3 regions of the Gottfriedia sp. NPDC056225 genome follow, and region 1 is predicted to be linked to each of the others. Evidence: riboswitches for the same ligand, from Rfam matches in the RefSeq annotation. Region 1 holds a riboswitch; each other region holds the start of a gene.
What was found. A riboswitch is a leader RNA that binds a small molecule or an ion and turns the genes downstream of it on or off. The one in region 1 is predicted to bind thiamine pyrophosphate.

Region 1 (10,840 bases):
GTCGAAAAATTCTTTGAATATTTTTATAAGTGTGTTATTATAAAAATCACTTAAGCGACACAGTTATATAACTTTGTAGTTAATTGTCAGAATTTTCTATTTTTTATAGCAAAATTAGAAAACTCTCATCTTAGAAAATTATTAATCTAACAAATATCGTATTAGAGGAGGCTCATATGAATTTATTTCGAAAAAAATCAGCTACAAATAATTCGCCTAGTTCACTTAATCCAGTTCTAGGAGCATTTGATCTTACTATGTTAGGTATTGGTGCTATTATCGGTACAGGTATTTTCGTATTAACTGGTGTAGCGGCAGCCAAATATGCTGGTCCAGCACTTATTATTTCATTTATTATCGCAGGTTTAGCTTGTACATTCGCTGCACTTTGTTACTCTGAATTTGCATCAATGATTCCACAGGCAGGTAGTGCTTATACTTATAGTTATGTTGCTTTTGGTGAAGTCATCGCATGGATATTAGGATGGGACATGGTTCTAGAGTATGGACTAGCATCTTCTGCAGTAGCAAGTGGATGGTCTGGATACTTCCAAAGTTTATTACGTGGTTTTGGAATACACCTCCCTACAGCTGTTACAGGTGCATTCGATCCGTCTAAACATACTTATATTGATTTACCGGCAGTAATCATTGTTTTACTTGTAACGTTTATTCTTACTAGAGGTGTTAAAAAGTCTGCAAAACTTAACACGATCATGGTAATTGTAAAATTAGCAGTAGTTGCACTTTTTATCGCAGTTGGTGTTTGGTACGTTCAACCGCATAACTGGACTCCATTTATGCCAATGGGATTCCATGGTGTAACAGCTGGGGCTGCAGTAGTAGTATTTGCTTACTTTGGATTTGATGCAATATCAACTGCTGCTGAGGAAGTTAAAAATCCTCAACGTAACTTACCAATCGGTATTATATCTGCTTTAACAATTTGTACAGTCTTATATATTGTCGTTTCATTAATTCTTACTGGTATCGTTCCTTTCAATCAATTAGGTGTTAATGACCCTGTTGCTTTTGCACTAGCATTTATTCACCAAGATTGGGCTGCAGGCTTCATTTCACTTGGCGCAATCATCGGTATCACAACTGTATTAATCGTAATGATGTTCGGACAAACTCGTTTATTCTATGCAATCAGTAAAGACGGTTTATTACCAGGTAAATTATCAAAAGTTAACAAGAAAACTCAAGTTCCTGTAACAAGCACTTGGGTAACTGGCGGACTAGTTGCAATATTTGCTGGCCTTATTCCATTAAGTAAATTAGCTGAATTAACAAATATCGGTACTCTATTCGCTTTCTCTGCTGTTTCTCTTGGTGTTCTAGTTTTAAGAAAAACTCGACCAGAATTAAAGCGTGGATTCAAAACTCCTTGGGTACCCGTAGTACCAGTATTAGCTGTTGTATTCTGTGTATATTTAATGTTACAACTTTCAGCATTTACTTGGAAAGGTTTCGCAGTCTGGTTAGTAATCGGATTAGTAATTTACGCAGCATACGGTTATAAAAATAGTAAACTAAACGGAAATAGAAAGTTCGATAAAGATTCAAATCAATCTGCATAAATAAAAAAATTCCACTATAGATTTCTATAGTGGAATTTTTTTATTTTCATTAAGACCTTTCTTTCACGGAGAGGTCTTTTTCCCTTTTAGATATTTAGTGTAATAATTTTCATCAATTTTTCAAAAAAGATTTTAACTCATTTGCGAACTGCTTACCATGCGAGAAAAGTAGAGCATGAGAAGCATTCATAAATGGTACCGCAATTGCTTTTTCGCCAATTGTATCCTTCATATAATGAGCCGTTTTAGGTGAAAATAACGAACCAGGATCCGCATAGAAAAATGCAGATGGCACTTTAATTTTATTTAATGTATTTCTAAAGTCAATAATACCAAGTTCTTTCCATATCGATTTTGTTAGTAATTGTTTTTGAGGGGATTTACCAATTAAGACTCTTGCAAGAACTTTGCTAAGCAGATTAGCCTTCCTACGATACGGGGTATTTGTCTTGTACTTCGTCATATTTCTATATGTAAAATACGATGCAAAATTTAAAAATTTATTATCCAAATCACTTAAATCCTGTTGAAAATCTTTTTCTGTATATTCCCCTCTATATAAGCCCAGTGACCACTCTTGATCACTTATAATTTTCGGGGTAATATCCACAAAAACTAACTTACTTATATTTTCACACCCATACAACTCAATATAATTGAACAACGCAAGTGCACCGGTGGAATATCCAACAATTACTGGATTGATTAATTTGAGATGGTCTATAAGAGCTTTTAGATCAGTTGCGTATTGTGCAATATTGATACCTTGTAACTCTTTAGATTGACCATGTCCTCGCAGATCGAATGAAACGCAACAATATTCCTTTGAAATACTCTTAATCACTTCATTGTAATCTTGAGATTTACCAAATAATCCATGAATAAACACTATGGGCTGACCTTCACCACAAACTTGATAGGGTATAATTGTACCATCCTTTAATTTTAATTCATCGTTCAAAAACTCCTTGACCTCCTCCATAATAATCAACGATTGCTTTTAATTCGGTTAACGTTGAAATTTGAATAACCCAAAACTTCATTAAGTTTAATTCGAATAAACCCTTGTTTACCGCCAAGAACAAATTGATTCATTTTTCTCATCTCTTTCATTAGTTACCATTAAATCAACCGTAGCTTTCAATAGATTTTTAATTTAGCTAATCTGCCATTAAGCTGAATAATAAAAGGCAATAATCTTCTTTCACAATTCTAAATCTCGAATGATTTTGAATCATCGTTTTTTGGGAGTGAAATTGCGGTTTCAATCACGATGTCATTTTTTATTTTAACTGCGATTGTTCCGATCCATTTGTCTGTCGGCTGCATTTGCTCATTACAAGTAAAGTATCGAATATGAATAGCTGACTCTGTATTTTTACTAATGACATGGCAAGCTAACAAATTACTTAACTTTTTAATCGCTGCTTCTCTTTTCGTACCAATGATTTCCTTCTTGATAAATGACTCATAGTAATTCTTTAATGGAAACATTTCATTTCCTCCCATACTATATTACTGCTATTCATAATTGTTTATAGAGTTGTTTCGATTGACCACTTAATTCATTCGAGCAACTTAGAAATTCTAAACAATGCTCTAATCACTTAGCCTCCATTTAATTGAAGTCCACTCTAAGTCTAAACACAAACACCTGTTCGCATTTCATTTTATACATATTATACTATAAGTAAAATCAAAAATGAAAAAAAGAATGGCGCTCCTCCGTCATAATGAGCAAATTAGTCTCTGATTATTATATGTTTAAGCAATGATTTTACTTAAACCAATCCGCCTCCAGAAACTTATATTTAGGTAAATTTTTAAAATGCTTATGTAGTTAATGCAGCAATTTCATTCCTAAAGTAAAGTAAGTACAAAAATCCATATAATTGAACTTTAAAAACTTACTTAATAGGTAAAAGCCTAATTACAATATAGACTAGTTTCATAGTTGGTAAAAAAACATACGATACATTATCCACCTCTCCTAATTGTAATTTTTACAATTGGTTACATGACCCTAAAGGGAGAATACATCCCTTAAATATCTTATGAAGGAGGTCACATGAATGAGTACTGGACATCACCATCTTAACGGTTTTGCTTTGATTGTTGTTTTATTTATCTTATTAATCATTGTTGGAGCAGCTTGCTGGTCAGGATATGACGGATGCGGATATGGGCATCACTGGTAAAAATTAAAAACTATAAAACTCCTGTTAACTATAACAGGAGTTTTTTTATAGTTGCATAAGAAAAACTATAACCTTTAAGCCAATTCACAAATAAACCAAATTTCTCTTTCGTAACTGTAATATTCTTCAAAAATAAATTCTTTTAATCCTTTAATCACCAATCCTTCTGGTAATTCAAGATTCCATTCCGTTGTACAAGCTGGTAGATATAATTAAACCGCGGTTACCTCAGTATTGAAGTATCTTGCAATCTGAACAGCAAAGTGACCGATGCCGCCTGATGCACCATAGCTCAATACCTTTTGACCTTGCGTAATTTGTACTACATCACGCAATGCTTGAAGTGCCGTCTGAGCTGCACATGGTATAGCAGCTGCCTCTTCAAAGGTTGTATTCTTCGGCATAAGACTTATGGTGTTCTCACGTGAGGAAGATGTTCCAATCAATAGTTTGTCGGAGCATTAACTCTAACCTATAAACAAAAACAAACCTCCAAATCGGGGTTTGTCTTTGTTTTATTTATCAAAATTACCAGCACAAACTTTCAATTAAACTGCATTTTAAGCATTCTTGTATCGTATCTTTCTTCTGAAATTCGTGCTCACAATTTGTTTGAATGGTTTTCAGTTCTATTTTTAACTGATTCATATTTTCTTCTAATTGCTTTATTTCTTTTTTGATTCCTTCTACCCTATTCATATAAGGCTCACACCCTTATTGATAGATTTCTCCGCCGTTTTTTCTAAATTCTAATGCTTTTTCTTTCATTCCTTCTTCAATGGTTGATTCATTTTGAAGTTCTTCTTGTTTTACTATATCTCGAATGTCTTGTGAGATTCTCATACTACAGAATTTTGGACCACACATTGAACAAAAATGGGCTGTTTTAGCTCCCTCAGCAGGTAATGTTTCATCGTGGTATTCAATTGCTCTTTCTGGATCAAGAGAAAGATTAAACTGATCACGCCATCTAAATTCAAATCGAGCTTTTGAAAGTGCATCATCTCTTTTTTGTGCTCCAGGATGACCTTTTGCTAAGTCAGCTGCATGTGCTGCTATTTTATATGTGATTACCCCTACTCTAACATCTTCTTTATTTGGAAGACCTAAATGCTCTTTCGGAGTTACATAGCAAAGCATCGCTGTACCAAACCAACCAATCATTGCTGCACCGATTGCTGACGTTATATGATCATAACCAGGCGCAATATCTGTCGTTAGTGGACCTAATGTGTAAAAAGGTGCTTCTTGACAAATTTCTAATTGTTTATCCATATTCTCTTTAATTAAATGCATTGGAACATGTCCCGGTCCTTCAATCATAACTTGAACGTCATGTTTCCAAGCAATTTTTGTTAGCTCTCCAAGTGTTTCTAATTCCGAAAATTGTGCTTCGTCATTTGCATCGGCGATCGAACCTGGGCGCAAGCCATCTCCTAAAGAGAATGTTACGTCATAGCGCTTCATTATTTCACAAATTTCCTCAAAATGGGTATATAAGAAATTCTCTTTATGGTGAGCTAAACACCACTGAGCCAATATAGAACCACCACGAGATACGATTCCTGTCACTCGTTTTGCAGTTAATGGAATGTAACGCAATAGTACACCTGCGTGAATCGTAAAGTAATCTACTCCTTGTTCAGCTTGCTCGATTAGAGTGTCTCTAAACACTTCCCAAGATAAGTCTTCTGCAATTCCATTTACCTTTTCAAGTGCTTGATAAATTGGAACTGTCCCTACTGGTACCGGAGAATTTCGGATAATCCATTCACGTGTTGTGTGAATATTTTTTCCGGTTGAAAGATCCATCATCGTATCGGCTCCCCAGCGAGTAGCCCATGTCATTTTTTCTACTTCTTCTTCAATTGAGGATGTAACGGCTGAGTTACCTATATTGGCGTTTATTTTCACATGAAAATTACGGCCGATAATCATTGGCTCACTTTCCGGATGATTAATATTTGATGGAATGACAGCTCTTCCTCTTGCAACTTCATCTCGAACAAATTCAGCTGTTCTATTTTCTCGAATTGCAATAAATTCCATTTCAGGTGTAATAATACCTTTACGTGCATAATGCAATTGCGTAATATTTCCGTTATCCTTTGCACGCAATGGTTTTCTTTTTAAACCTTTAAAGATTTCAACCTCATGTTTATCTGATTCTTTTTTATATCCATTATCTTCAGGCTTTACTTCACGCCCTACATATTCTTCAACATCATTTCGCTCAATCACCCAGTTTTGTCCGATCGGCTTAAGCCCCTCGCGAATATCAACTGAGGCAGATGAATCTGTGTAAGGTCCACTTGTGTCATATACTCTAACTGGTGCATTTTCTTCTTCGCCAAAAGTACCAGTTGTTGGACTTAATTGAATCTCACGCATCGGCACTTTAATATCAGATCTAGATCCTTCAACATAAACCTTTTTACTACCAGAAAAACTAGACATGATGGAAAAATTCATTTCATTTACAGAATTGTTCATTGATTTCATTCCCCTTTTTAAATGATTAAAAAAGGACGAAATCCAATCCATTTTAAGCATGAAAAAAGCCGGATCTTAAAGTTAAGACCCGGCAAAATGTTAGCAAAACTACATTAACGATTAGACTTCATTAATGAGAAATTTCTAACTTCCCCACGCTGGTATGAACCAGATCAGGTCCTGAGGGTTAAGAAACTTAAATGTGTTTCTCTCTCAGCCCAACTAATTGGACACCCCTAGTCAAACGATTAAATTGTTCACACTAAATATAAACCCACAAGTTTAAAATGTAAATGCTTTTATTTCCTAAATTTTTACAGGAATGTTCATTTCAAAAAATTATTAGCATTTTTAATACTCGCTTAAATACTTGATTTCATTATGCTTCAAGCCCAATTTATGGTAAATATTTTGACTCGTAAAAAAAATTTTAGTATTGAATATTATTTTTTATATGCTATGCTAAGATTAATTTTCATACAGATTCATCACTAGGGGATCCCTTGATAAGGGCTGAGAATAGAGTAGTTACTTTTAAACCCTTAAAACCTGAACAGGCTAGTACCTGCGTAGGAAAGTGGCGCATTCTCTATTTATTTTGTGTGCAATGTAACCACTTTCTTTTTTTAGGAAAGTGGTTTTTTTTGTTTGAAAAAATTTTGTTAATGAAAGAGGCTGGAGCATGGAACTTATTGCAATTACAGATGATCAGCACTCAATCGAAGTACTTGCTTCCAAAATTATTCAAATAATCGATGTAGTTGACTATGTACATATTCGCGAGAAATCAAAAAAAGCGATCGAAATAATCTCACTCTTAAATCTATTAAAAATGAACAAAGTGGATATGAAGAAAATCGTTTTAAATGATCGTTTAGATATTGCTATTTTTGCAAATCTATCAAATATACACTTACCGGGACATGGACTCCCTCTTGTTGATGTAAAAGAATATTTTCCTAACTTACGAGTAGGAAAATCAGTCCACACGCTTACTGAAGCAATCCTAGCTGAAAGTGATCAGGCTGATTATGTCCTTTACGGTCATTGTTTTGAAACAAAGTGTAAAGCCGGTCTAACTCCAAATGGGATTGAAATCATACCCGAAATGAAAAAAACTCTGACTATACCAATCTACGCAGTAGGCGGTATATTGCCTGAGCATATCCAATTTTTGAAGGAGAACAAGATTGATGGGATAGCTGTAATGTCTGGAATCTTCTCTTCTCGAAACCCACTAGATGCTGCGCTGCAATATTTTGAAAGGTGCAAACTGACTTATGAACAAGAGATTTGATGTTATCGTAATTGGGGGTGGCATTATTGGCTGTTCCATTGCTTATTATCTAGCGAAAGAAAACATTAATGTCGCAGTTTTAGAAGGACAGCAAGTTGGTCAGAAAACGACAAAGGCAGCTGCGGGGATGCTCGGTGCCCATTCCGAGTGGGATCAGTCAGAGTCATTTTTTACTTTCGCAAGAAGCAGCCAATTAACTTATTTTCAGCTTCAAGAAGAGTTGAAAGAATTAAGCGGTATTGATATTGAACTTAAAAAAGGTGGCATTTTCAAACTAGCTTATACAGATTTAGAAAAAAACCAATTAACACCACTACTCACTCAAACTTCAGCACATTGGTATAACCATGTGGAGTTAAAAAAACAGATCCCCGGCATCCATCCAAATATAATTGGCGCAGCCTATATTAAAGATGACGTTAATGTATTACCTGTTTCTGTTTGTAATGCATTTTCTAAAAGTGCTCAGATTTTAGGGGCTTCTATTTTCGAATATACTCATGTATTTGGGATTCAAAAAAATGATACACATTATTTACTTAAAACAACAAACGGTGAATTTGAGGCAAAAAACATCGTAGTTGCAAGTGGCGTTTGGAGTAATACCTTGTTTGGACAGCTAGGGTTAGATCATGAAATTATTCCTGTTAAAGGCGAATGCATTTCCGTAAAAAGCGAAAAGGTAGCATTAAAGCATTCTCTTTTTCATGAACAAAACTATATTGTTCCAAGAAATGACGGTCGCCTTGTCATCGGGGCTACGATGGTTGATCACGAATGGGATGAAAATCCTAGCTTAGGTGGCATTGAATCATTAATACAAAGTGCTAAAAAAATGCTTCCCGAAATTGAAGATATGAAAATTGATTCATTTTGGGCGGGACTAAGACCGCGAACACTTGATCATAATCCTTTTATTGGCATGCACCCTGAAGATGATCAAATCCTATTTGCAACCGGCCATTTTCGAAATGGAATATTGCTTGCACCAGCAACTGGAAAATTAATTCGAGATTTGATTCTTAAAAGGAAAGTTGATAGAAACTGGATTGAGGCGTTTAAAGTTAGTCGTTAATTTAAATGTTTGTGAGGTGTATAACACTTGGAAATAAGATTAAACGGAAAGAACTTAGAAGTTTCGAGTAAAACTTTTACAATTCAAGATTTACTTAATGAATACCAGCTAGAAAACCGAATCGTTATTGTCGAGGTTAATGAAGAAATTATTTATAAAGAGCAGTATGCTTTAACTCATCTCTCTAACGGAGATCAGGTAGAATTAATACATTTTGTAGGTGGAGGTTAATCATGTTGAAAATAGGAAATCATTCATTTCATTCAAGATTATTATTAGGCACAGGTAAATACCCTTCTTTTGAAGTACAAAAAGAAGCAGTTGAAGTATCGGAAGCGGAAATACTAACTTTCGCTGTTAGAAGAATGAATATTTTTGAAGAATCACAGCCTAATTTTCTAGAACAATTAAATCTAGCAAAATATAAATTATTACCAAATACTGCTGGTGCGAAAACTGCTGAAGAAGCTGTTAGAATTGCCAGACTAGCAAAAGCTTCAGGCTTATGCGATATGATCAAAGTAGAAGTAATCGGGTGTGACAAATCATTATTGCCTGATCCAATTGAAACATTGAAGGCATCAGAAATGCTATTGAATGAAGGATTTATTGTGTTACCTTATACTTCTGATGATGTTGTTTTAGCAAGAAGACTAGAAGAACTTGGTGTACATGCAATTATGCCAGGAGCATCACCAATTGGTTCTGGAAAAGGAATTATTAATCCTTTAAATCTTAAATTTATTATTGAACAATCAAATATACCTGTCATAGTCGATGCTGGAATCGGTTCGCCAAAGGATGCTGCTTATGCAATGGAGTTAGGTGCTGATGGGGTCCTTTTAAACACTGCGGTTTCTAACGCGAAGGATCCAGTAAAAATGGCGGTTGCAATGAAGCTTGCTATTGAAGCAGGAAGGCTTGGATTTGAAGCGGGAAGAATTGACGAAAAAAATTATGGTGTGGCTAGTAGTCCAATTACAGGGTTGGTGAATTCTTGATAAACCGATATGCAAAACAAGAATTATTCCTAGGAACAGATCATCAATTAAACTTACAAAAAGCCAGTGCCATCATTATTGGTGTTGGTGCACTTGGTTCATCAATTGCAGAAATGCTTGTAAGAGCCGGCATAGAAAATATAACAATTGTTGACCGTGATTATGTTGAATGGAGTAATTTACAAAGGCAATCTCTTTATACCGAAGAAGATGCTAGAAATAAACTACCTAAAGTAATTGCAGCTAAAAACCGACTACAACAGATTAATAGTGAAGTAACAATTAATAGTTTTATAACTGATATTACTAGTCTTAATATTGAAGAACTTATTAAAGATCAAACAATTATTCTAGATGCTACAGATAATTTTGAAACTAGAATGGTTGTTAATGATGCTGCAATTAAGCATGGAATTCCATTTATTTTTGGTGCTTGTGTTGGGAGCTATGGCCTTTCTTTTCCAATTATTCCAGGAAAAACTCCTTGTCTTAACTGTTTATTAAATCATATACCAACATTAAATATGACTTGTGACACAGTCGGAGTCATTAGTCCAATTGTACAAATGATTGCTGCGTACCAAGTCACTTATGCCATGCAATATCTTACAAACTATGAACTTTCACCAATCTTACAATCGATTGATGTTTGGAAGCATGAAAAGTCTGATATAAACATCGAAAGATTAAAGAATCATAATTGTCCAACATGCGGTCCGATCAGAAGCTATCCATATTTAAACGACGATCATCAAATGAAGTCATATGTATTATGTGGAAGAGATGCTGTCCAATTGAGTTTTTCTTCTACTAATGTTCCGTCACTACGAGATCTTTCTGAAAGATTAATAGGATTAGTACATGATTTGATTGTGAACCCGTATTTATTAGCATGTACCTTTGAAAATCACCGAATTGTTTTATTTAAAGACGGTCGTGCAATTATTCACGGTACAAAGGAACCAGCTGTTGCGAAAGAGCTCTATCGTAAAATCATTATATAATAGAAGAAATCCATTTCAGAGACTAATAAATTCTATTTTTATTAGTCTTCGAAATGGATAATTTTAATACTTTAAATTACTTAGACTCTTGTCCTATAGAACCTACTAAAGATAAGCTAGACTCTTCATCAATTGGAAATTCAATAACTGTTCTACCTACATTTACACAGCAACTATCATGGAAGGAAT
Region 2 (10,840 bases), on a different contig from region 1:
GATGAGGACGGTCAAATACAAGAAGCACATTCGATTTCAGCTGGACTTGACTACCCGGGTGTTGGACCAGAGCATTGTTATTTGAAGGATATTGACCGAGTAAAATATGAATCAATTACAGATAAAGAAGCGCTTGACGCATTCCAATTATTAGCGAGACTAGAAGGAATTATTCCAGCTTTAGAAAGTGCACACGCAGTTGCATACGCAATAAAACAAGCAAAAATAATGGGGAAAGACGAAAATTTAATCATTTGTTTATCTGGTCGAGGCGATAAAGATGTGCATACCGTTCGAGATCGATTAAAGGAGGAAAAATAATCATGAATCGAATTGAATGTCAGTTTTCAGATCGAATTAAAAAAGGTGAAAAATTATTTATTCCTTATATAATGGCAGGCGATGGTGGTCTAGAAGTATTAGGAGGAAGATTAGCCTTACTAGAAAAATTTGGTGCATCAGCGATTGAAATAGGAATACCATTTTCAGACCCAGTAGCTGACGGACCAGTAATTCAGCAAGCTGGTATTCGAGCACTACAAGAAGGTACAACTTTAAAAGCTGTTCTTGAAAAAATAAAAGAGGTTCGAAAATTAGTTTCAGTGCCTCTAATTGTTATGACGTACATGAATCCTATTCTAGCGTACGGAATTGATAAATTCGTAGCTGATCTCAAACAAGCAGGAGTAGATGGTTGCATTATACCTGACCTACCAATTGAAGAAGAAGAGATTATCATAAATAAACTAGAAGAATTTGGAGTAGAACTAATTCGACTAGTTACAATGACAACACCAAAAGAACGAATCATTAAAATTGCAGAAAAAGGCAAGGGCTTCTTATACACAGTAACGGTAAAAGGGATTACTGGTGTTCGAAATGAACTAGACGTTAGTTTATCATCCTTTCTAAGAGGTGTTAAAGAAGTTAGTAATAAACCGGTTATTGCTGGATTCGGCGTATCTAGTCCTGATCAAGTAAAAGAATTGTGCCAAGATTGCGATGGGGTCATTGTTGGAAGTAAAATTGTTGATTTATTTAATCAAAATAAGATTAATGAAATTAAGCTTTTAATGGAATCAATTTTAATAAGTGAAGAAGTAATCTAATATGAAAAAAATCAGGCTAGCAATCTGGCCTGATTTTTTTGACTTTATCGTTTAATTACGTTTTCTACATTATTTTAAAGAGTCCTTAAAAATCTTATCTTAGTAGAGAACCAGAACTTCTTACCATCCCATTCCAAAAACAATTTCATCACAAATTATCCACAAAAATTATACTTTTCTCATCTCAATTCAATGAAAAACAGTTATCGGTTTTCCACATAATAACGGAGTATCCACAAAAAAATTGCTTTCCAATAAAGAATAATGCAATTATCCACAGAACTTTGCAAATTTTAGCTATACATTATAGTTTTCCACAGGCTGATTCTTCATCTAACTCATCTTGGGACATATGTCCTTTCCAAACATGCCACCAATATCGTTTAATAATGAAGAAATCAAAATGTCAGGAGAGAAAGTATATGAAAGGAATTATATTAGCAATTTTGGCTGGAGCATTCATCACGCTACAAGGAGTCGCAAATTCGAAAATTAGTAGTGATATAGGTACTTGGCAAGCAGCTACGATTACACAATTTACTGGTTTTCTTGTTGCGTTTTTAATTCTACTTATAATAAAAGATAAAAATTTAGCTGATGTTAAGAAAGTAAATCCAATTTATTTAACAAGTGGAGCATTTGGAGCGTTTGTTATTTTTTGTAATGTAACGGCAATTCATTTGAATGGTGTTACCTTTTCAGTTTCAACGCTGTTAATCGCACAGCTATGTTTAACTTTTATCATTGATAGTAAAGGTTGGTTCGGAGTAAAAAAGCTTAATATAACTTCAACCCAATTAATTGGAATTGGAATGATGATGATTGGTGTCATTGTGCTAGGATCTTAACTTATAACCTACTGGAGGTGATTTTAACTTGAAAATTTCTAGCGATATAGAACAGATTAATCAATTTTTAGCTGAACATCGTATTGAAGAAGTCTTTAATGAGGAATTAAGAACTCATATGACTATTCAACGATTTAATCAAGGAGCATTTATTTGTTCTCAAGGAGACTCGGCACAAACAATGTTTATTTTAGTAAAAGGAAAGGTAAAAGTTTATACTTCCTCAGCTGAAGGGAAAACATTAATTTTATCGTTTAAAACGCCTCTTGAATTAATCGGTGATATCGAATATGTAAGAGAATCGAATTATATTAATACGGTGGAAGCAATTTCTACGGTGGAAGTGATCTCTATAGACTATCGTTGGTTAAAAAAACTTAGCAAAAACTATACACCGTTTCTTCAATTCTTATTAAAGGTCATAACGGAAAAGTTTTATATTAAATCGAATTCGATGAGTTTTAACTTAATGTATCCAGTAGAAGTACGCTTAGCGAGCTATTTATTATCCATTTCATATGATGATACAAATTCTTTACTCAATGATAATTTAAATACGATCAATCTTAAAGATGCGGCAAATCTGATCGGAACGAGTTATCGACATGTTAATCGAGTTATTCAACAGTTCTGTAAGGATGGCCTAGTAGAGCGAAAAAATGGGAGCATTCTTATAAAAAATAGAGATGGCCTGAGTATTCTTGCGAGTAATAATATTTACGAATAAAAAATCATTCGGCCAAAAAAATCACATTGTTAAATTTGGGAGGTGTGTAAGCTTATGCTCTATGGATTACTTTTATCTTTAATCGCGGGTGCACTTATTGGCTTACAAAGTATATTTAATAGTAAGGTTAATGAACGTACTGGAATATGGGTTACAACAACATTCGTATTAGGAATGGGCTTTTTAGCTTCACTAATTATGGGTCTTTTCCTTGATGGGAAACAATTATTTGATTTGCATAATATGAAAGTTTGGTATTGGTTTAGCGGCATTGTTGGTGTAGGAGTTGTATTCTGCTTAACGAAAGGGATAAGATTACTTGGGCCAACCTATGCAACATCAATAATTCTGACATCACAATTATTGTTTGCATTATTATTTGATACTAAAGGGTGGCTAGGTCTTGAGAAAGTTCCGTTTACTTCTAAGCAATTAATTGGAGTATTGCTAATTATAAGTGGTATATTAGTTTTTAAATTAAGCGGAATAAGCTTTAAACGTATAAAACAGCTAATTTAATTTAAGGGTAATCTAGTAAAATATGATTTTAATAAAATAGGGATGGGGTAAATGTTATGAAAACTTACAAGACATTATTATTAGATGTAGATGATACATTATTAGATTTTGGCGCAGCAGAAAAAGTAGCATTACAATCTCTATTTAAAGATCAAAATATACCGTTAACGTCTGAAATTAAGTCGAGATATAAAGAAATTAACCATGGACTTTGGAAGGCTTTTGAAGAGGGGAAAATAAGTCGCGATGACGTAGTAAATACTCGCTTTTCAACTTTATTTAAAGAGTTCGGTATCGATGTAGACGGTTTAATGCTAGAACAGACTTATCAAAATTACTTAGGAGAAGGTAATCAATTAATTGAAGGGGCTTTCGAATTACTTTCAAATCTTCAGGATCATTTTGATTTGTATATTGTTACAAATGGCATTTCAAAGACACAATACAAAAGATTAAATGCTGCACGAATTTATCCATTCTTTAAAGATATTTTTGTTTCAGAGGACACTGGCTATCAAAAACCAATGAAGGAATACTTTGATTATGTATTTGCTCGAATTCCAAATATCGAGTTGGATAAGACTTTGATTATTGGAGATTCGTTCAGTGCGGATATTACTGGTGGAGTCGGAGCGGGAATAGATACTTGCTGGGTTAATTCAAAAGCACTATCAAATGATACAGCTCTAATCCCTACTTATGAAATACAAAAACTTGATGAGTTATACAAAATTTTAAATATTGAACAAAAGATTTTGGTTGGTTCATCTAACTAAAAATTTAAAAAAAGAGACTGGCTCATAAGTATATGCACTTACTTATGAGGCAGTTTTTTTGGCTATGTTATAGGGGGAAATACGAATAAAATCTGTACTTTGTCCATAACGTAGACAGTATGATTTTAAAAATGAAGGGTTGTCTTTTGAGGCTCTAAGTTAGCATAGACATTAAAAGCTGAGGAAAAAGTTCCTCAGCTTTTTAATTTACTCGAATGTTGATATAAACATTAAAAATAGTTAATAAAAATATAATTGACTGTGATATGAAATACCTATATTATCAATATGTGATAATGATTATCATTTTTACTTAAGGGGAAAATCAACCATGAAGCAAACGCTTATCAAAGTAACTTTAACAGTTTTACTTTTACTTGTTTTACCGTTTAAAACCTTTGCAGCAAGCCCTGAAGAGGATTTAACAAATGCAAATACTTTTGTAGAAAATGCAATCCAAGCTGCACAAAAAGGGGATTTTAACACTGCCGAGCAGGAATATAAAAAATTCAACGATGAGTGGCTTGATAAAGAGGATGGTATAAAAAATAAATCGATTGATGCGTATGGCAAAATCGAGGAAGCTATGGGAATGGTTCAGTATAACCTAGCACAAAAAACAGTGAATCAAAATGCACTTATTACTGCACTTAAAGAATTAGAAGTTGTAAATGAAAAGTTTATTTCTCATCAGTTTGCTAGTTCAAAACTAAGTTCAAAAAGTACAGGTAGTGTTGAAGATTTAATTGAAATATTAAACAAAGCATTAGCAGATTTAAAAGATCATAATGTATCGGGAGCAACCTCAGAAATTAATCAGTTTAGAAAATCTTGGAACAATATTGAAGGGGTAGTATTAACACAATCACAAAAAGTTTACACTGACTCTGAAAGAGATATGGTTACATCTTATGCAATGTTAACTGCTAAAACACCAGATGTGAAAGCGGCTACAAAAACAATTACTAATATGCGTGATTATCTATTACCTTTAGCATCTAAAACTAGTTATACAATGTTAGATGCTATTACAATTCTACTTCGAGAAGGATTAGAAGCATTACTAGTAGTTGTAGCATTACTAGGTTTTATTAAAAAGTCTGGTCAAGAAAAGAAAAGTAAGTGGATCTGGTTTGGTGTTGGTACTGGTTTAGGCGTCAGTATTATACTAGGTGTTATTGTAAATATCTTATTCTCAGCAGGTGCTTTTGGAAGCAATAACTTCTTGATTGCAGGCTGGACTGGAGTATTTGCGGCTGTCATGCTTTTATATATGAGTTACTGGTTACATAGCAAATCTAATACGAAGCAATGGCAACAATATATTAAAACTAAAAGTGATAAAGCATTAAATACGGGTAGCCTATTATCTTTAGCTATTCTTGCGTTTTTAGCAGTGTTTCGCGAAGGAACTGAAACAGTATTATTCTTTATTGGAATGGCTTCATCAATTAAACTATCATCTTTATTAATAGGAATTGCGTTAGGGTTTGCTATTTTAGCAATACTGAGCTTCTTAATATTAAAGGTTGGCTTAAAGATTCCAATGAGACCGTTTTTCCTTGTTTCTAGTATTTTAATGTTCTACTTATGCTTTAAATTTGCGGGTATGGGTATTCACGGTTTACAACTTTCAGGATTACTTCCTGCTACCCAAGCTCCTATTCCAACAATAGATTTCTTTGCAATCTATTCTACTTGGGAGAGCTTTGTACCACAGATGTTCTTGTTACTAATAGCTTGTATAACTGTTATTTATAATAGATTCTCGAATAAAAATAATAAAAAAAGTAGTAAAAATTCGGAGGGAACGAAAAATGTTATCTAATAAAAAATTGATCGCGGCAATGGCTCTAGGACTATCTTTAACTTTATCTGCATGTGGAACGAACACAGACAATGCAATTAAATCAGGATCTGACGATATGATCAAAACGATTTCTGAACTAAAAACACAAGTTTCGAATAATGATGAAGCAAAGGCGAAAGAAAGTGGAGGATCACTTGAAAAATCATGGGAAAAATTTGAAGACTCTGTAAAAGATAAAGACAAAGCTTTGTATGAAAAAGTTGAAACTCCACTTCATATTATCGAAGCGGGAGTAAAAGTTTCTCCATTGGATGCAGATACACTTAACCAAGCCGGTGACGAACTAGAAGGCGTATTAAAAGAAGTAAAAGATTTAAAATAATAAATGTTAAAGCCTCTCAACTAGTATTAAGAGAGGTTTTTTCTAAATAAATCTGGTCTAAATACTTGAATAAAGTATAAGGATTAATTAAGATGATAAAGTAATCAAATTAAATAATTGAATAGTACTAGGGGTGCCGTAAATGGTCGGCTGAGATTAAGACACGAATAGTCTTTAACCCTTTAACCTGATCTGGATAATGCCAGCGTAGGAAAGTGAACGGTAGAATACATTTTTGTATTCATAACATTGATTTGTTCGAGCACAAGTCCTTATGGGATTTGTGCTTTTTTGTATTTAAAATCAAGTTTCATCTTCTATCTGTAAGATCAAAAGAGTTCTATTCATTAAATAGGGGGAAGAACATTGAAGAAAGTATTAACAATAGCCGGCTCTGATTCAAGTGGTGGTGCTGGAATTCAAGCAGATTTAAAGACGTTTTCAGCTCATGGTGTTTTTGGAATGAGTGTAATAACAGCAGTAACTGCTCAAAATACGCAAGGAGTGTTTGCTGTTCAAGATATGACACCAGAGATTATTGCGAGTCAATTAGATGCAATATTTACAGATATCGAAGTAGATGCAGTAAAAATTGGTATGGTATCACAAATCGATACGATTAAAGTAATTGCTGAAAAACTAAAGGAATATAGACCAAAGCATATTGTAGTTGATCCAGTCATGGTTTCTAAGAGCGGGTTCGACTTACTAAGCCCGGATGCAAAGGAAGCTTTAATTCAAGAATTAATTCCGTTAGCAACTGTTATTACACCGAATCTTCCTGAAGCAGAAGTTATTACTGGAAGAAAAATTACGACGATTGAAGAAATGAAAGAAGCTGCTATACAAATTTATTCATTAGGTGCAAAAAACGTCCTTGTAAAAGGTGGCCATTTAGAGGGTGAAGCAACAGATATTTGCTTTAATGGTGAGGAGTTTACTAGCTTTAATAGCGTTAGAATCAATACAATTAATACTCACGGTACTGGATGTACTTTATCTTCAGCAATTACATCTAATTTAGCGAATGAACTTGAATTAAATGAGGCAATTAGAGAAGCAAAAAACTATATAACATTAGCGATTCAACATTCCTTCTCAATCGGAAAAGGAGTAGGTCCTGTCCATCACTTCTACTCTTTGTATGAAAAGGCAGGAGTTCAACATGTCTAATCAAAATGCAAAAATGACAAAGTGGAATTTTACGACACTTTGGTTTGGTGCTGCGGTATCAGTAGCGGAAATCATGACAGGGGCATTAATAGCTCCATTAGGTTTTACTAAAGGTTTAACAGCTATTTTAGTAGGACATTTAATAGGAACACTTTTACTTGTATTAGGTGGTGTAATTGGCTCTCAGCAAAGATTAACCGCAATGGAATCAACAAAAATTTCATTCGGTAGCTATGGTAGTTACTTGTTTTCAATTTTAAATGTATTACAGTTGCTTGGTTGGACGGCAATTATGATTTTAACAGGAGCTCGTTCAATCAATATAGTCACAAAAAATGATTATCATTTTAATCACCTTTGGGTTTGGTGTTTAGTAATTGGAGTGCTAATAGCAATTTGGTTGTACTTTGGGCAAAATGCTTCAAAAAAACTTAATAGTATGGCCGTTTGTTTGCTATTTGTTTTAACGATTGTATTATGTTTTGTTATTTTTAAAAGTGATAAAATTCTTTCTCAGCCAAGTACTTCAGGATTATCTTTTGGCGAAGCAGTTGAATTATCAGTCATTATGCCACTATCATGGATTCCATTAATTAGTGACTATACTCGATTCGCGAAAACTACAAAAGACGGGGCAATTGGTAGTTTCATAGGATATATGTTTGGAAGTTCATGGATGTATATTATTGGGCTTGGGGCAGCATTAGCATTTAATGAAGTGGATCCAGTAGCTGTATTAATGAGTGCAAATTTAGGTTTATTCGCAGTTGGTATCGTTGTTTTAGCAACTGTTACAACAACCTTCATGGATGCTTATTCAGCTGGGATATCAGTTACAACCATCTTTCCAAAGCTAAATGGAAAGCATATAGCGTTGATCGTTACAGCAATTGGAACAATATTAGCGGTGATTTTCCCAATTGAAAAATATGAAGGATTCTTATATACAATTGGGTCATTCTTTGCACCGTTGTACGCAATTTTATTAACAGATTACTTTATTCTAAAAAGAACAAGTATAAGTAAATCCTTAAAAATTGATTGGTTAGCGTTTATTACATGGATTTTAGGCGTTTTCATTTATCGCAAGTTTGTTCAATTAGATTTATTCCTTGGGGCTACTGTTCCGAGCATGATTTTAATTTGTGTTATTTATATTGTCGTTCAATTTATATTAAATAAACTTATTCGAAAGCAAATAGGGGGAGAAAAAAATGTTAACTATGAATGAAATGAGTCAATTAATTGCAAGCGTAAAAGAGAAAAAGCCTTTGGTTCATCATATTACAAATTATGTAACGGTAAATGACTGTGCAAACATGGTATTAGCACTAGGTGGGTCACCGGTTATGGCAGATGATTTAGCCGAAGTAGAGGAAATGGTATCATTTGCTTCAGCTCTTGTAATTAATATTGGTACGTTAAATGAGAGAACTATCCAATCAATGATTCAAGCAGGTAAAAAAGCTAATCAATTAGGTGTACCTGTTATTTTGGATCCTGTAGGAGTTGGGGCAACGACTCTACGCACAGAAACAACTGCAAGATTATTGAAAGAAGTACGTTTTGCTGTAGTACGTGGAAATATGTCAGAAATTAAAATGATTGCCGGCTTAAACGTTCAAATTAAAGGGGTAGACTCTGTAGCTGATGAAGAAGATGGTGTCGAAATTGCAAAATCACTCTCAGCGAAATTAGGATCAGTTGTAGCAATCACGGGTGCAGTGGATGTTGTTGCAGAACAGGACCGAGTATGCACAATATCAAATGGAGATAAATTGCTAGCCGATGTAACTGGTACTGGATGTATGACTACATCATTAATCGGAACTTATGCTGGTACAACAAATGATTACTTCCTAGCTGCTGTTTCGGGTATCACTACAATGGGTCTTTGCGGGGAACTTGCTAAAGCTCGTTTAACTGAAGAACAAGCAATCGGTACATTTAGAGTAAATTTATTTGATGAAGTATCTATAATCTCCGTTGATAAGCTTCTAACAGGAGGTAAAATCGAATGGCTATAACAAAAAACAAAGTCGATTATAAGCTTTATTTAGTAACTGATCGTGATGTATTAGGATTAAGAGATCTTGTTCAATCTGTTGAGGAAGCAATTCAAGGCGGAACAACAATTGTTCAAATAAGAGAAAAGAACTGTAGTAGTTTGGATTTCTATCAAGTTGCTATGCAAGTAAAAGAAGTAACTTCAAAATATAATGTACCATTAATTATAAATGATCGATTAGATATCGCATTGGCAATTAAAGCTGATGGCCTGCATATCGGCCAAGAAGATTTACCTTTAACAGTGGCTAGAAAAATTGTTGGCGAAGACATGATTATTGGTGTATCTGCATCGACATTAGAAGAAGCAATGATTGCACAAGAACAAGGAGCGGACTATGTCGGTATTGGTTCAATGTATCCAACAAGTACAAAACTAGATGCAAAGTACTTAACACTTGATGAACTACGAAGAATACGCGAGGCAGTAAAGATTCCAATCGTAGGCATCGGTGGTATTAATGAAGAAAACGTTTCTGAATTAATGGAATCAAAAATTGATGGTGTTGCAATTGTTTCTGCGATTTTAGGGAAAGAAGATATTAAATCGGCTGCTGAACATTTAAGTATGCTAGTTAATAAATAGTAAATTACTAGGGGTGTCTATTTCATCGTTATTCGATGGATAGATGCCTTTTTTTGTTTTCTAAAAGTTAAATGATTTGTAAGATGGAAAAATTCATAAGGATTCCAAATTTAGTAAACAAAATTGTATTCGTAGCCTATTTTCAAAAAAATATTATTTTTCATTAACATACCGACGGTCGGTACATAATATACTCTTATAAAAAAACAAACCAACAGTCGGTCTTTCTAAAATAGCTAAAAAAAATAAAATATCGTTCGTACCAATAATCTCTATATAAAAAATAAGTTTAAAGGGATGATTTTATGTCTAAAAGAATGTATGTCATTTTCACATTAGTAATTAACGGTATTTTACCTTGGGTTATTTATGTTGTGTTATCAGATTATATGAGCAGTATTTTAGCTCTTTCGTTTGCAACTCTAATTCCATTGGTTGATAATGTAGTTCATTTATGGAAGCATAAAAGGCTTGATGCTTTTGGAGGGTTAATGCTTTTTTCACTTATTCTAACTCTTTTATTAGTCTTTCTTGGCGGTAGTGAAAAGATTTTGCTTGTAAGAGAATCATTAATAACGGCTTCGGTCGGAATAATCTTTTTAGTATCTCTATTATTTAAACGACCTATCATGTTTTACTTAGGAATGCGATTTATCCAAAATAATCGTTTTGCTGAAAACTGGAATATTAAATATTTTCGTTTTGTTATGCGATTAATGACGCTTGTATGGGGAATTATGCTGTTATCAGAAGCAATTGTGCGAATTATTATGGTTTACGATCTATCGACGGAAAGATATCTACTTTTCTCAAATTATGTCCTTTACGGATTTATAGGTGCTG
Region 3 (10,840 bases), on a different contig from region 1:
ACAGCATGGGGAAAATGGATTATGTTTCAAATTTAAAAGAATGGCAATCTGAATTTACTTTTAATATTACAATAACAGTTCGATTTAGTGAGACGAATCTGTTTGGACATATGAATAATACAGTGCCGTTTGTTTATTTTGAAGAAGCACGTATAGAGTACTTGAATTACTTAGGACTAATGCAAGAATGGGTGGCAAATCATAGTGAGATTATTCCAGTTGTCGCTGATTTACAATGCGATTTCTTGCAACAAGTATATTTTGGTGAAAAAATAAATGTATTTGTAAAAATTGCTAACGTTGGAAACTCATCTATTGATCTCCACTATATGGGAATTAATCCTAATGGTGAAATTTGCTTTACTGGACGTAATGCTTTAGTAAATATTAATCATCATACAGGGCGAAGTGAAAAATGGAAGAATGATTGGAAAGAAAAATTTTTAAGTGAATTAAAATATTCAGTTAGTGTTTAAACTTAGTGAATTTATCACATACTGTTTAAAGATGGCATAGAATGATAAAACAATTAAATTAATTTGAGTACTTGAAGTATTTAATGACATTCTATATAATACTTTTATAAGAATAAGGATAAGCAATAATCAAGGACAAGAGCGTTCAAGACGATAGTAAGAGAGGAATTCATTTGGTGCGAGAATTCTCTATACGTTGAATGACTTACCACCTTGTAGCTATAGTGGGGAACGTAATTTTATTACAAGTAACTACTATCGGTGTAGACCGTTAAAACGTTGAGATTTTGTATACTTATTTTTGTGTACATTAAATTAGGGTGGAACCACGAGCACATTCGTCCCTACGAGTGTGCTCTTTTTTTATTGTCAAAATTAATATGAAAAAGGAGTGAACTTAAATGATTTCAATTAAATTACCAGATGGATCAATTCGCGAGGTGGAACAAAACACAACAGTTGAAGATTTCGCGGGTTCAATCTCCATTAGCTTAAAGAAAAAAGCACTTGGTGGAAAAATTAATGGAAAATTAGTTGATTTAAATACAGCTATTACTGAAGATTGCGAAGTTCAAATCATTACACAAGATGATAAAGATGGCGTAGAAATGATGCGTCATAGTTCAGCGCATATTTTAGCTCAAGCAGTAAAACGTTTATACAAAGATCAAAAAGCTGCATTTGGCGTTGGTCCTGTAACTGCAGATGGTTTCTACTATGATATTGATCTGCCAGTTTCAATTAAAGTAGAAGATCTACCGAAAATTGAAAAAGAAATGGAAAAAATTATTAAAGAAAATTTACCAATAACTCGTTCAGAAGTTAGCCGTGATGAAGCGATTAAATTCTTTACTGAGTTAGATGATGAATTTAAATTAGAGTTAATCCGTGATTTACCTGAAGATGCTGTTATTTCAATGTATACTCAAGGTGAATTCGTAGACCTTTGCCGTGGACCACATGTTCCAACAACTGGCCGTGTAAAAGCAATTAAGTTATTATCAGTTGCGGGTGCGTATTGGAGAGGCGATGCTAATAATAAAATGCTACAACGAGTTTATGGTACTGCTTTCCCAAGCAAGAAAGAATTAGAAGAGCATTTACATTTATTAGAAGAAGCTAAAAAACGTGATCACCGTAAATTAGGTAAAGAGCTTGAATTATTCATGTTCTCTGAAGAAGCACCTGGTATGCCATTCTTCTTACCAAAAGGTACAATTATCCGTAATGAATTAGAGCAATATGAGCGCGGATTACAAACTTCAAAAGATTATAAAGAAGTTCGTACACCGTTCATTATGAATCAAAGATTATGGGAGCAATCAGGTCACTGGCACCACTACCATGAAAATATGTACTTTACTGAAGTAGATGAAACTAAGTTTGCGTTAAAACCGATGAACTGCCCAGGTCATATGTTAGTTTATAAAAATAAATTACATTCTTACCGTGATCTACCAGTTCGTATGTGTGAAAACGGTCAAGTTCACCGCCATGAATATTCTGGTGCTTTAAATGGTATGATGCGTGTTCGTACTTTCACTCAAGATGATGCACATATCTTCTGTCGTCCAGACCAAATTGAAGGCGAAATTATTGAAGTAATTAACTTAATTAAAGAAATTTATGGCGTATTCGGATTCACTTACAAAGTAGAATTATCAACTCGTCCAGAAGATTCAATGGGATCAGAAGAGTTATGGAACTCAGCAGAGCAAGCTTTAGAAAATGTTCTTAAATCTGAGAACTTAGACTTTAAATTAAACCCAGGCGACGGTGCATTCTATGGTCCGAAAATCGATTTCCATATTCAAGATGCATTAAAGCGTAGCTGGCAATGTGCTACAATTCAGTTAGATTTCCAAATGCCTGAGAAATTTGATTTAACTTATGTTAATGAAGATAACCAAAAAGAACGTCCAGTTGTTATCCACCGTGCAATCTATGGTTCAATTGACCGTTTCCTAGGAATCTTAACTGAACATTTTGCGGGAGCATTCCCATTATGGTTAGCGCCAGTTCAAGTAGCTGTATTACCAATTTCAAGTGTACACAATGAATATGCACAAAAACTTGCTGATCAATTAAAAGCTGCAGGTATCCGTGTAGAAGCTGACTTACGTGGTGAAAAAATTGGATACAAAATCCGTGAAGCACAACTTCAAAAACTACCATATATGTTAGTAGTTGGTGATCAAGAAGTTGAAAACAATGCAGTAGCTATTCGCAAACGTGGCGAAGGAGATATTGGTACTCAATCATTTGAAAGCTTCTTAGAAATGGTTAAGCAACAAAAACTAGAAAGAATTATGTTTTAATTCACTAAATCCTCTATTTTTATAATAGAGGATTTTTTTTATGTCCTATAATAAGTATGAGGTTGAGTAAGTGATCTTATTTTCTGGGAAATATGACGAAATTTGCAAAGTTAGGATTTTTTAATAGGATTTGTTTTAAAAATATTGAACTTATATGATGTATGTCTTTTAAGTTATTTAGTTTAAATTAAATTCATAATTATGATAAGAGGTGGTGCAGGTGGATAACTCGAATCAAGATCTACAAACAAAAGTAGAAAAACTTGAAGAAGAAGTTAAAGAAATGAAGAAGCAAATTGAATTTCTTTTACATTCAAAAGAATCTACAAATATGGCTAAACAAGTAAATCAACATAAAGTAAGTAGTGCTAAACCACAAAAAACACCGGTATATAAGCAACCTGAAAAAAGAGTCGAAATTGAAAAGGTTGATTATGAGGCACTTATTTTTCAAAAATGGTTACCAAGATTTTTTATCTTTATTTTTATTCTTGGGGTGATGTGGGGATTTAAGGCAGCATCGGATTATGGTGTTTTAAATAAGTACGCTAAAGTTGGAATAGGATTTATTATTGCAATCGCTTTATACTGGTATGGAAATAGACAAATGATTAAAAAACGTGTAACACTTGGTCAATCGTTAATTGGTGGTGTATTGCCAGTACTGTTTTTAACGACGTTTGCTATGCATCATTTATATCAAATGATTGGTTCAACAATGGCTTTAACATTATTAATTGTTTGGGTATGCGTTGGGTTTTATTCAATGGATAAATACAAATCAGAAGTAATTGGAATGATCAGTATTATAGGGGCTGTATTCGTACCTTACTTAGTTAAAAGTAATTCACCAAACTATTTATTTTTTTCAATCTATGAAACAGCAATTTATTTATGCTTCATGTTTTATGCGACAGTTAAGAAGTATAAATTTATCTATTTCTCATCCGTTATTTTACTACATCTATCTTACTTAATTGTGGCTCTATTTAATTTGAGTATGAATGGTTTTAATTATTTTGCAATTAGTATAATCGTACAACATATTAGTTTGCTAGTTTTATTGTTACAATCTAAGATTGCAATTAGAAAACAAATATTAATACTTCACACTAGTTTTATTTTAACAATAGGATGGGTTTTTAGCGCTTATGAAGACCAGACAAGAACAACAATATTGGTTTTATTTTGTGTAGGATATTTATTGTTAAGTATTTTATATAAGAAGAAATCAGATCTTTTCTTTGCATTTTCAACGAATTTTCTTTTAGCTTTTGCATTCTTTTGCTTAGACAGCATATCAGGTGATTTATTAAAGACGGTATTAATTATTCAGGCATTACTCACTTATTTATTCTATATAAAATATCGTGATTTGTTGAAATTAATCATAGCAGCCATGACATTCATACCAGTGGGAATATCTATTTTAACCGTTCCAATCGAATCTTTATGGTCATTTGAAACAATGAATTGGGTTGTATTAATCATTGCCCTTATTGCGATTGTCATTTTGACTTATAAGAATGGAGAAGAAAAGCAGTCTACTTTAATAAGTGGTTCATTAGTAATTACAATTATTCTCATTGCACTTGTAACACAGATTGTACAAATAATTATGCTAAATCAGTCTGATAATACAATTCGGCTATCAATTAATATAAGTTGGATCTTGCTTTCGATCGTAGCTATGAGTCTAGGAAACCTTAAAAAGTTTAAAGTGTGGACTTATATTGGTATAGGTTTATTATTACTCACATTAGGGAAACTTGTTTTAATAGATTTACCAAATATTACTTTATTAGTAAGAGCTGGTTTATTTATTTTGCTTGGTCTAATTGGATTAGTAATTTCTAGAATATTTTTTAAAGGAAAGCAGTAGTCCGTAATCAATAAAATCAAGTAAACAGGAGTAATTTAATGTTAATCACTGAAACTAAAAATTTAATATTAATGACCTTTACAGCAGACGCTATGGTTTCTGTTTTAAATGGTGAAAATGAATTAGAAATTGAAAAGCAGAATTATCGATTTGCCAGTGGATGGCCAATTCCGGTATATAAAAATCTATTTCCTTATAAAATTTCACGTTTTCAAACGCATCCTAAAGAAGAAGAGTATGAAGGAATGATCATCCATAAAAGAGATAAGTTAATTATTGGAGACATGGGATTTAAAGGCGGTCCTGACGAAAATGGGGTAATGGAAATCGGCTATAGTATTGCGCCTAATTATCAAGGGGAAGGTTATGCTACTGAAATGGGCAAGGCTTTTTGCAAGTGGGGACTACAGAAAGCGAATGTCACAAAAATAATCGCTATTTGTTCTGTTTACAATTATGCCTCAATTAGAGTTTTAGAAAAAATGGGAATGCGTAAATTAAAAGAAGAGATTGAAAAATATTATTGGTATTTACCACGTAAATAAAATAGTAGTTTTCATTTTTGTTAAATGATTAATTTTCATAGAAGAAGGTGGGCTTATTCTTACAACAAGAAATGCACCAATCGTCTTTATGGTTATAACGAAACGTGATTTCGGTCGATTCTTTTTGTACGATATGATGCTTAGTGGCTTAGTATATGGATCGCTAAAAAAATACTACTCAAGTGATCTAATCGCATTCTTTGGTAGTTTTACGATTCCTACGATTTTAAAAAGAGTTGCTATAGTATTAGAACGCAGGTAAAAAGGGATGCTCAAGCTTTTGAGCATCCCTTTTTAAATATTAGCCTTGAGTTTCAAGGCTTTTTGGTTCAGTGTCCAAGCTCATTGATGGTCCAAAGAATTCATAATGAATTTGAGTATCATTGATGCCTAATTCTTTTAAGCTTGTAATAATAGATTTTAAGAATGGTACTGGACCACATACATAATAATCTGCATTGTTTGATTTAATATTGTTTTTTAACCATTCTGTATCAATATAACCTTGCTTTTTAAAGTTGCTATTTTTAAGGTCTTCCTCAGAAGGGTTCTCGTAAACAAATGTTAAATTGTAATTTGCTAATTGTTCTTTTAATTCGTTTAGTTCATTTTCAAATGCTTGTAATTTTCCGTTTCTTGAAGCGCTTATGAAGCTAACTTGAAGATTTGGTTGACTAGCTGCAATTGATTTAGCCATGCTAATTAATGGTGTAATTCCAACTCCACCGCTAAGGAAAACAACATCTGAAGCATTTTCCGTGTTTATTGTGAAGTCTCCAGCTGGAGCAGTAAGTTCTAATGTGTCACCAACATTAACTTGATTGTGTAGATAATTTGAGAATTTTCCTAAAGGTTGATTTTCTTCAGCTTCTCTTTTAACTGAAATTCTAAAGTATTCTTTACCAGGCGCATCAGATAAACTATATTGTCTATTTGATAAGTACTCTTCACCAGGAATTTGTGAACGAACAGTAATATATTGTCCAGATAGGAAAGTAGGAACTGAAGATCCATCTTTAGGTTTTAAGTGGAATGATGTAATTACATCACTTTCTTCTACTTTATTAATTACTGTAAACTCTTTAAATTCTGACCAACCGCCTTCTTGAGTGGCAGCTTCATTATACATTTCCTTTTCAATATCAATAAACACTTGAGCTATAATTCCATAAGCTTCGCCCCAAGCACCAAGTATTTCTTCAGTTGCAGCATCACCAAGTACTTCTTTAATTGCACCAAGTAAGTGTTGCCCAACGATTGGATAATGCTCAGCTTTAACTAAAAGACTACGGTGTTTTTGTGCTATTTGTTTTACAACAGGTATAATTGTTTCTAGTTTATCAATATTTTGAGCTGCAGCTAAAACAGTATTAGCAAGAGCGGTTTGTTGTCTACCTTTTTGTTGATTCGTATGATTGAATACATTTAATAATTCAGGATGATTTGTAAATAAATTTTTATAGAATACGGAAGTGATCTCTGTACCTGTTACCTCTAAAACAGGAACAGTTGATTTAATAATATCGATTGTTTTTTGAGAAAGCATGGAAAATCCCCCTATATACATTTTAAAGTAGTATAATAAATACATCTTTATCTTAGTCCTTGATATCGGTTAAAGCAATATGTTAAATACATCTTTTTGAACTTTTTTCGAAAAAATACATAAAAGTTTAAAAAATGTTCACAATTATGCTATGATTAATCAAAATAAATTAGTGAGGACAAGTTATGCGTTTAACAACTTATTCGGATTACTCTCTTCGTGTACTAATATTTCTATCCTCTGAACCGCGTGAAAAATTAGTTAATATAAAAGACATCGCTGAAGCCTATGGTATATCTAAAAACCATTTAATGAAAATAATCTATAATTTAGGTAAGATGGGCTATATCGAGACTATACGTGGCAGAAATGGTGGAATTCGTTTAGCTAAATTGCCAGCGGAAATAAACATCGGAGAAATAATCCGTAAAACCGAAGAAGACTTTAATATTGTAGAATGTTTTGAGCATGGCGGTACTTGTGTTATTACGCCTGTTTGTTCTTTAAAACATATATTTAATAACGCATTGGATCAATTTTTACAAGTTTTAGATCAATATACATTAGATGATATTGTAAAGAATAATGCGATGCTGAAAGATTATTTTTCAAGTAATACAAAAGATTAAATTTGATTAAATTGATGAGCGTTTGCAATTTAAAAATACAAAAACCAACAAATGTTTACTTTGTTGGTTTTCTTTTTTATTGAGTTCACTTTAGAACTCTTATAGTTTTATATGTTTTACATTTTCCAAAGGCTCTTGGAACAAAGAGGAAGCTATTTTACTAAAAACGATTGGATCTCCAGTTGTATAAAATTCATGTATAGTGTTTTCGGAATTAGATAAAATATTTTGTTGATCGAGTATTGCACTGACTTCTAATGCTGTTTCATCGCCGGAGCTGATGAGCTGAATAGAAGGACCCATCACCTTTTGAATGATTGGGCTTAATAAAGGGTAGTGCGTACATCCAAGTATTAGTGTATCAATAGTTGAATCTAAAAGTGGGGTAAGAGTTTGTTTAACAATCTCAAATATTTCAGGTTTATTGTAGTCCCCATTTTCGACGATTCCAGCAAACTCTGGACAAGCCAAACCTTTAATTATCACTTTGTCATTAATTCGTTTTAGTGCGCCATGATAGGCTTTACTATTTATAGTAGCATTCGTACCAATTACACCGATTTGATCGTTTTGTGTTAATTTTATTGCAGCTCTGGCACCAGGGTGCACAACACCTATTACTGGGATTTGAAGTTTTTCTCTCATTTCACTTAATACTACTGAAGTGGCAGTATTGCAGGCGATGACTAACATTTTTATGTCTTTTTCTAAAAGAAAATTAGTCATTTCCCAAGTGAATTCCCTGATCTCCTCATATGGTCGTGATCCATATGGACATCTAGCAGTATCGCCTAGGTATACTATATCTTCCTTAGGTAATTGTCTTATAATTTGTTTGGCAACTGTTAAGCCCCCAACTCCTGAGTCTATGACTCCGATTGGTTTATTCAAAAAATCCCCTCATTTTAATCATAATTTGATGATGTAGTATATTCGATATTCAAGTAAGATTTTACTATAAGAAATGATATTTTTGTTTAATAATCTCATTTAAAATATGACAAAATCTTATCGTTAAATAGCTTGTATTAACAGACTATTAAAACAATTAAACGTAGGTTAAAAATAGTTCGTAAATTCAATCATTATCTGTTATATTTATGATGAAAAGTTTATATGAGAAAAATGTGGAGGTGCCAGTGTTGCTGGCTGAGATAACATCCTTAAGATGTTGACTCTTAGAACCTGATCTGGGTGATGCCAGCGTAGGGAACAGTATCTCTTTTTAGATATGTTTTTTACAGCGCATTAACGTCCGGGTTACTATCCGGGCGTTTTATTTTTGTATAAACCAAAAACAAAAGGGAGTATTAGTAAATGAAAAGATTAGTAGTTTTTTTAGTAGCTATTTGTTTAATGTTAACTGGGTGTGGTCAAAGTAAAACCGCGACTAGTGGAAAGAGCAAGCAATTAAAAAAGGTGACAGTCGTACTAGATTGGACACCAAATACAAATCATACGGGGCTATTTGTTGCGAAAGAAAAAGGATATTTTAAGGAACAAGGCCTTGATGTAGATATTATTAGTCCAGGAGAAACAGGAGCAGATCAATTAGTTGCTTCAGGTAAAGCGGATTTTGGCGTTTCTTATCAAGAGTCAATTACACAGGCTAGAGTTCAAAATGTACCAATTGTTTCAATTGCAGCAGTTATTCAACATAATACTTCTGGTTTTGCATCGCCTGCGAAAAAAGAAATTACGTCTCCAAAAGATTTCGTTGGAAAAACATATGGTGGATGGGGTTCACCGGTTGAAAAAGCCGTTTTAAAATCACTTATGTCAGAAGAACATGCGAATGTTAATAAGTTAAATATCGTTAATATGGGCGATGCTGATTTCTTTACAGCTGTAAAAAGAGATATCGACTTTGCTTGGATTTATCAAGGATGGACAGGTATTGAAGCTGAGCTTCGTGGAGAGAAGTTAAATATGATTTATTTAACAGATTATAGTAAAAAACTAGATTACTATACGCCAGTATTAGCTACAAACGAAAAAATGATTAGTAAAAACCCGAAAGTAGTAAAAGCGTTTGTTGCCGCTGCATCAAAAGGATATAATTTTGCGATTGATAACCCGAAGGAAGCTGCAGCGATTTTACTTAAAGATAATCCAGATCTAGATAAAAATTTAGTAGAAAAAAGCCAAGAGTGGTTAGCATCTAAATATAAAGACGATGCAAATCGTTGGGGTGAGCAAAAGTTAACGGTTTGGAAAAACTATGCAGATTTTTTAGCTGAAAATAAATTATTAGAAGGTAAATTTAAGCCAGAAGAAGCTTTTACAAATGAATTCTTACCAAAATAAGGAGGAGTAAAATTGAAAACTACATTAATGAGTGTTCAAATAATACCAAAAACAAATAATATTGAGGATGTCATTCCCGCAGTCGATGAAGCGATTAAAATTATTGATGAATCAGGTGTGAAATATCAAGTACAGCCATTGGAAACAACAATGGAAGGTGATTTGAATGAATTATTACAAGTTGTTCAAAAAATGAATGAAAGAATGATCGAAATAGGTTGCCATAATGTTATAACTCAAATGAAAATCCTTTATCAACCACAAGGGATTACAATGGATGTGTTAACGGAGAAGTACCGTTAATGAAACGAAAAAATATGAAAGGATGGCAGCCATTTGTTGTCATCCTGCTTTTTTTAATCTGTTGGCAGCTCAGTATTAAAATTTGGAAAATAGAGCCTTGGCTATTGCCAGGACCAATTGCAATCTTTAAAGAAGGAATTCATTCTTTGGATTCTATACTTCCACATATAACATCTTCAATTCAATTAACGATTATCGGATTGTTAATAGGTAGCTTGCTTGGACTTTTAATAGCATTTCTATTGCATTTAATACCAGGTGTAAAGAAAGCTTTTTATCCATTATTAATTCTTTCGCAAAATGTACCAATTATTGTATTAGCACCACTTTTAATTATTTGGTTCGGGTTTGGTGTACTGCCAAAATTAATCATTATATCGCTCGTGTGTTTTTTCCCCATAACTGTTTCAGCATTGGATGGATTTCGACAAACACCAAGTGAGTTAATAAATTATATGAAAATGGCAGGAGCATCCAAAGCACAAATTTTTTGGAAAGTTGAATTTCCGTTTTCTCTACCTTCAATCTTTTCAGGCTTAAAGATTTCAGCTACATATAGTGTAATGGGAGCAGTAATATCAGAATGGCTTGGAGCAAAATCAGGAATTGGAGTATATATGACGCTAGCTTCATCGTCATTTAGAACAGATCGAGTATTTGTTTCCATTTTTGTCATTATGCTTTTAAGTATGCTGTTCTTCTTCCTTATTGTAATGATTGAGCGATTTACTGTTAAATGGAAAATTAAAGGAGAGAAACAGAAATGACATTACAAGTGGAACAACTATCAAAGGGTTATGGTAGTAATCAACAAGTACTAGACAATATTTCTCT

Region 2: another riboswitch for thiamine pyrophosphate. It lies ahead of thiD (bifunctional hydroxymethylpyrimidine kinase/phosphomethylpyrimidine kinase); the one in region 1 lies ahead of ACFCYN_RS04025 (thiamine phosphate synthase).
Region 3: another riboswitch for thiamine pyrophosphate. It lies ahead of ACFCYN_RS15060 (ABC transporter substrate-binding protein); the one in region 1 lies ahead of ACFCYN_RS04025 (thiamine phosphate synthase).

The regions. Positions count from the first base shown of each region.
Region 1 is NZ_JBHJTJ010000003.1:128,947-139,786, reverse strand. Features, by position in the region: gene bcaP (branched-chain amino acid transporter BcaP) at 177-1,583, shown strand; gene ACFCYN_RS04055 (alpha/beta fold hydrolase) at 1,696-2,544, opposite strand; gene ACFCYN_RS04050 (hypothetical protein) at 2,796-3,077, opposite strand; gene ACFCYN_RS04045 (YjcZ family sporulation protein) at 3,656-3,781, shown strand; gene ACFCYN_RS04040 (hypothetical protein) at 3,994-4,185, opposite strand; gene ACFCYN_RS04035 (hypothetical protein) at 4,310-4,480, opposite strand; gene thiC (phosphomethylpyrimidine synthase ThiC) at 4,496-6,274, opposite strand; TPP riboswitch at 6,408-6,522, opposite strand; TPP riboswitch at 6,758-6,867, shown strand; gene ACFCYN_RS04025 (thiamine phosphate synthase) at 6,957-7,571, shown strand; gene thiO (glycine oxidase ThiO) at 7,555-8,646, shown strand; gene thiS (sulfur carrier protein ThiS) at 8,674-8,877, shown strand; gene ACFCYN_RS04010 (thiazole synthase) at 8,880-9,647, shown strand; gene ACFCYN_RS04005 (ThiF family adenylyltransferase) at 9,644-10,651, shown strand; gene ACFCYN_RS04000 (Zn-dependent alcohol dehydrogenase) at 10,728-10,840, opposite strand, start outside.
Region 2 is NZ_JBHJTJ010000001.1:107,098-117,937, reverse strand. Features, by position in the region: gene trpB (tryptophan synthase subunit beta) at 1-321, shown strand, start outside; gene trpA (tryptophan synthase subunit alpha) at 324-1,109, shown strand; gene ACFCYN_RS00615 (DMT family transporter) at 1,532-1,957, shown strand; gene ACFCYN_RS00610 (Crp/Fnr family transcriptional regulator) at 1,986-2,684, shown strand; gene ACFCYN_RS00605 (DMT family transporter) at 2,739-3,203, shown strand; gene ACFCYN_RS00600 (YjjG family noncanonical pyrimidine nucleotidase) at 3,260-3,979, shown strand; gene ACFCYN_RS00595 (FTR1 family iron permease) at 4,311-5,807, shown strand; gene ACFCYN_RS00590 (hypothetical protein) at 5,797-6,171, shown strand; TPP riboswitch at 6,291-6,402, shown strand; gene thiD (bifunctional hydroxymethylpyrimidine kinase/phosphomethylpyrimidine kinase) at 6,538-7,344, shown strand; gene cytX (putative hydroxymethylpyrimidine transporter CytX) at 7,337-8,575, shown strand; gene thiM (hydroxyethylthiazole kinase) at 8,559-9,371, shown strand; gene thiE (thiamine phosphate synthase) at 9,362-9,997, shown strand; gene ACFCYN_RS00565 (VC0807 family protein) at 10,303-10,840, shown strand, end outside.
Region 3 is NZ_JBHJTJ010000022.1:53,314-64,153, reverse strand. Features, by position in the region: gene ACFCYN_RS15095 (acyl-CoA thioesterase) at 6-476, shown strand; gene thrS (threonine--tRNA ligase) at 878-2,794, shown strand; gene ACFCYN_RS15085 (DUF2339 domain-containing protein) at 3,015-4,676, shown strand; gene ACFCYN_RS15080 (GNAT family N-acetyltransferase) at 4,715-5,221, shown strand; gene hmpA (NO-inducible flavohemoprotein) at 5,523-6,767, opposite strand; gene ACFCYN_RS15070 (RrF2 family transcriptional regulator) at 6,953-7,396, shown strand; gene racE (glutamate racemase) at 7,496-8,287, opposite strand; TPP riboswitch at 8,516-8,625, shown strand; gene ACFCYN_RS15060 (ABC transporter substrate-binding protein) at 8,714-9,703, shown strand; gene ACFCYN_RS15055 (thiamine-binding protein) at 9,731-10,006, shown strand; gene ACFCYN_RS15050 (ABC transporter permease) at 10,006-10,773, shown strand; gene ACFCYN_RS15045 (ABC transporter ATP-binding protein) at 10,770-10,840, shown strand, end outside.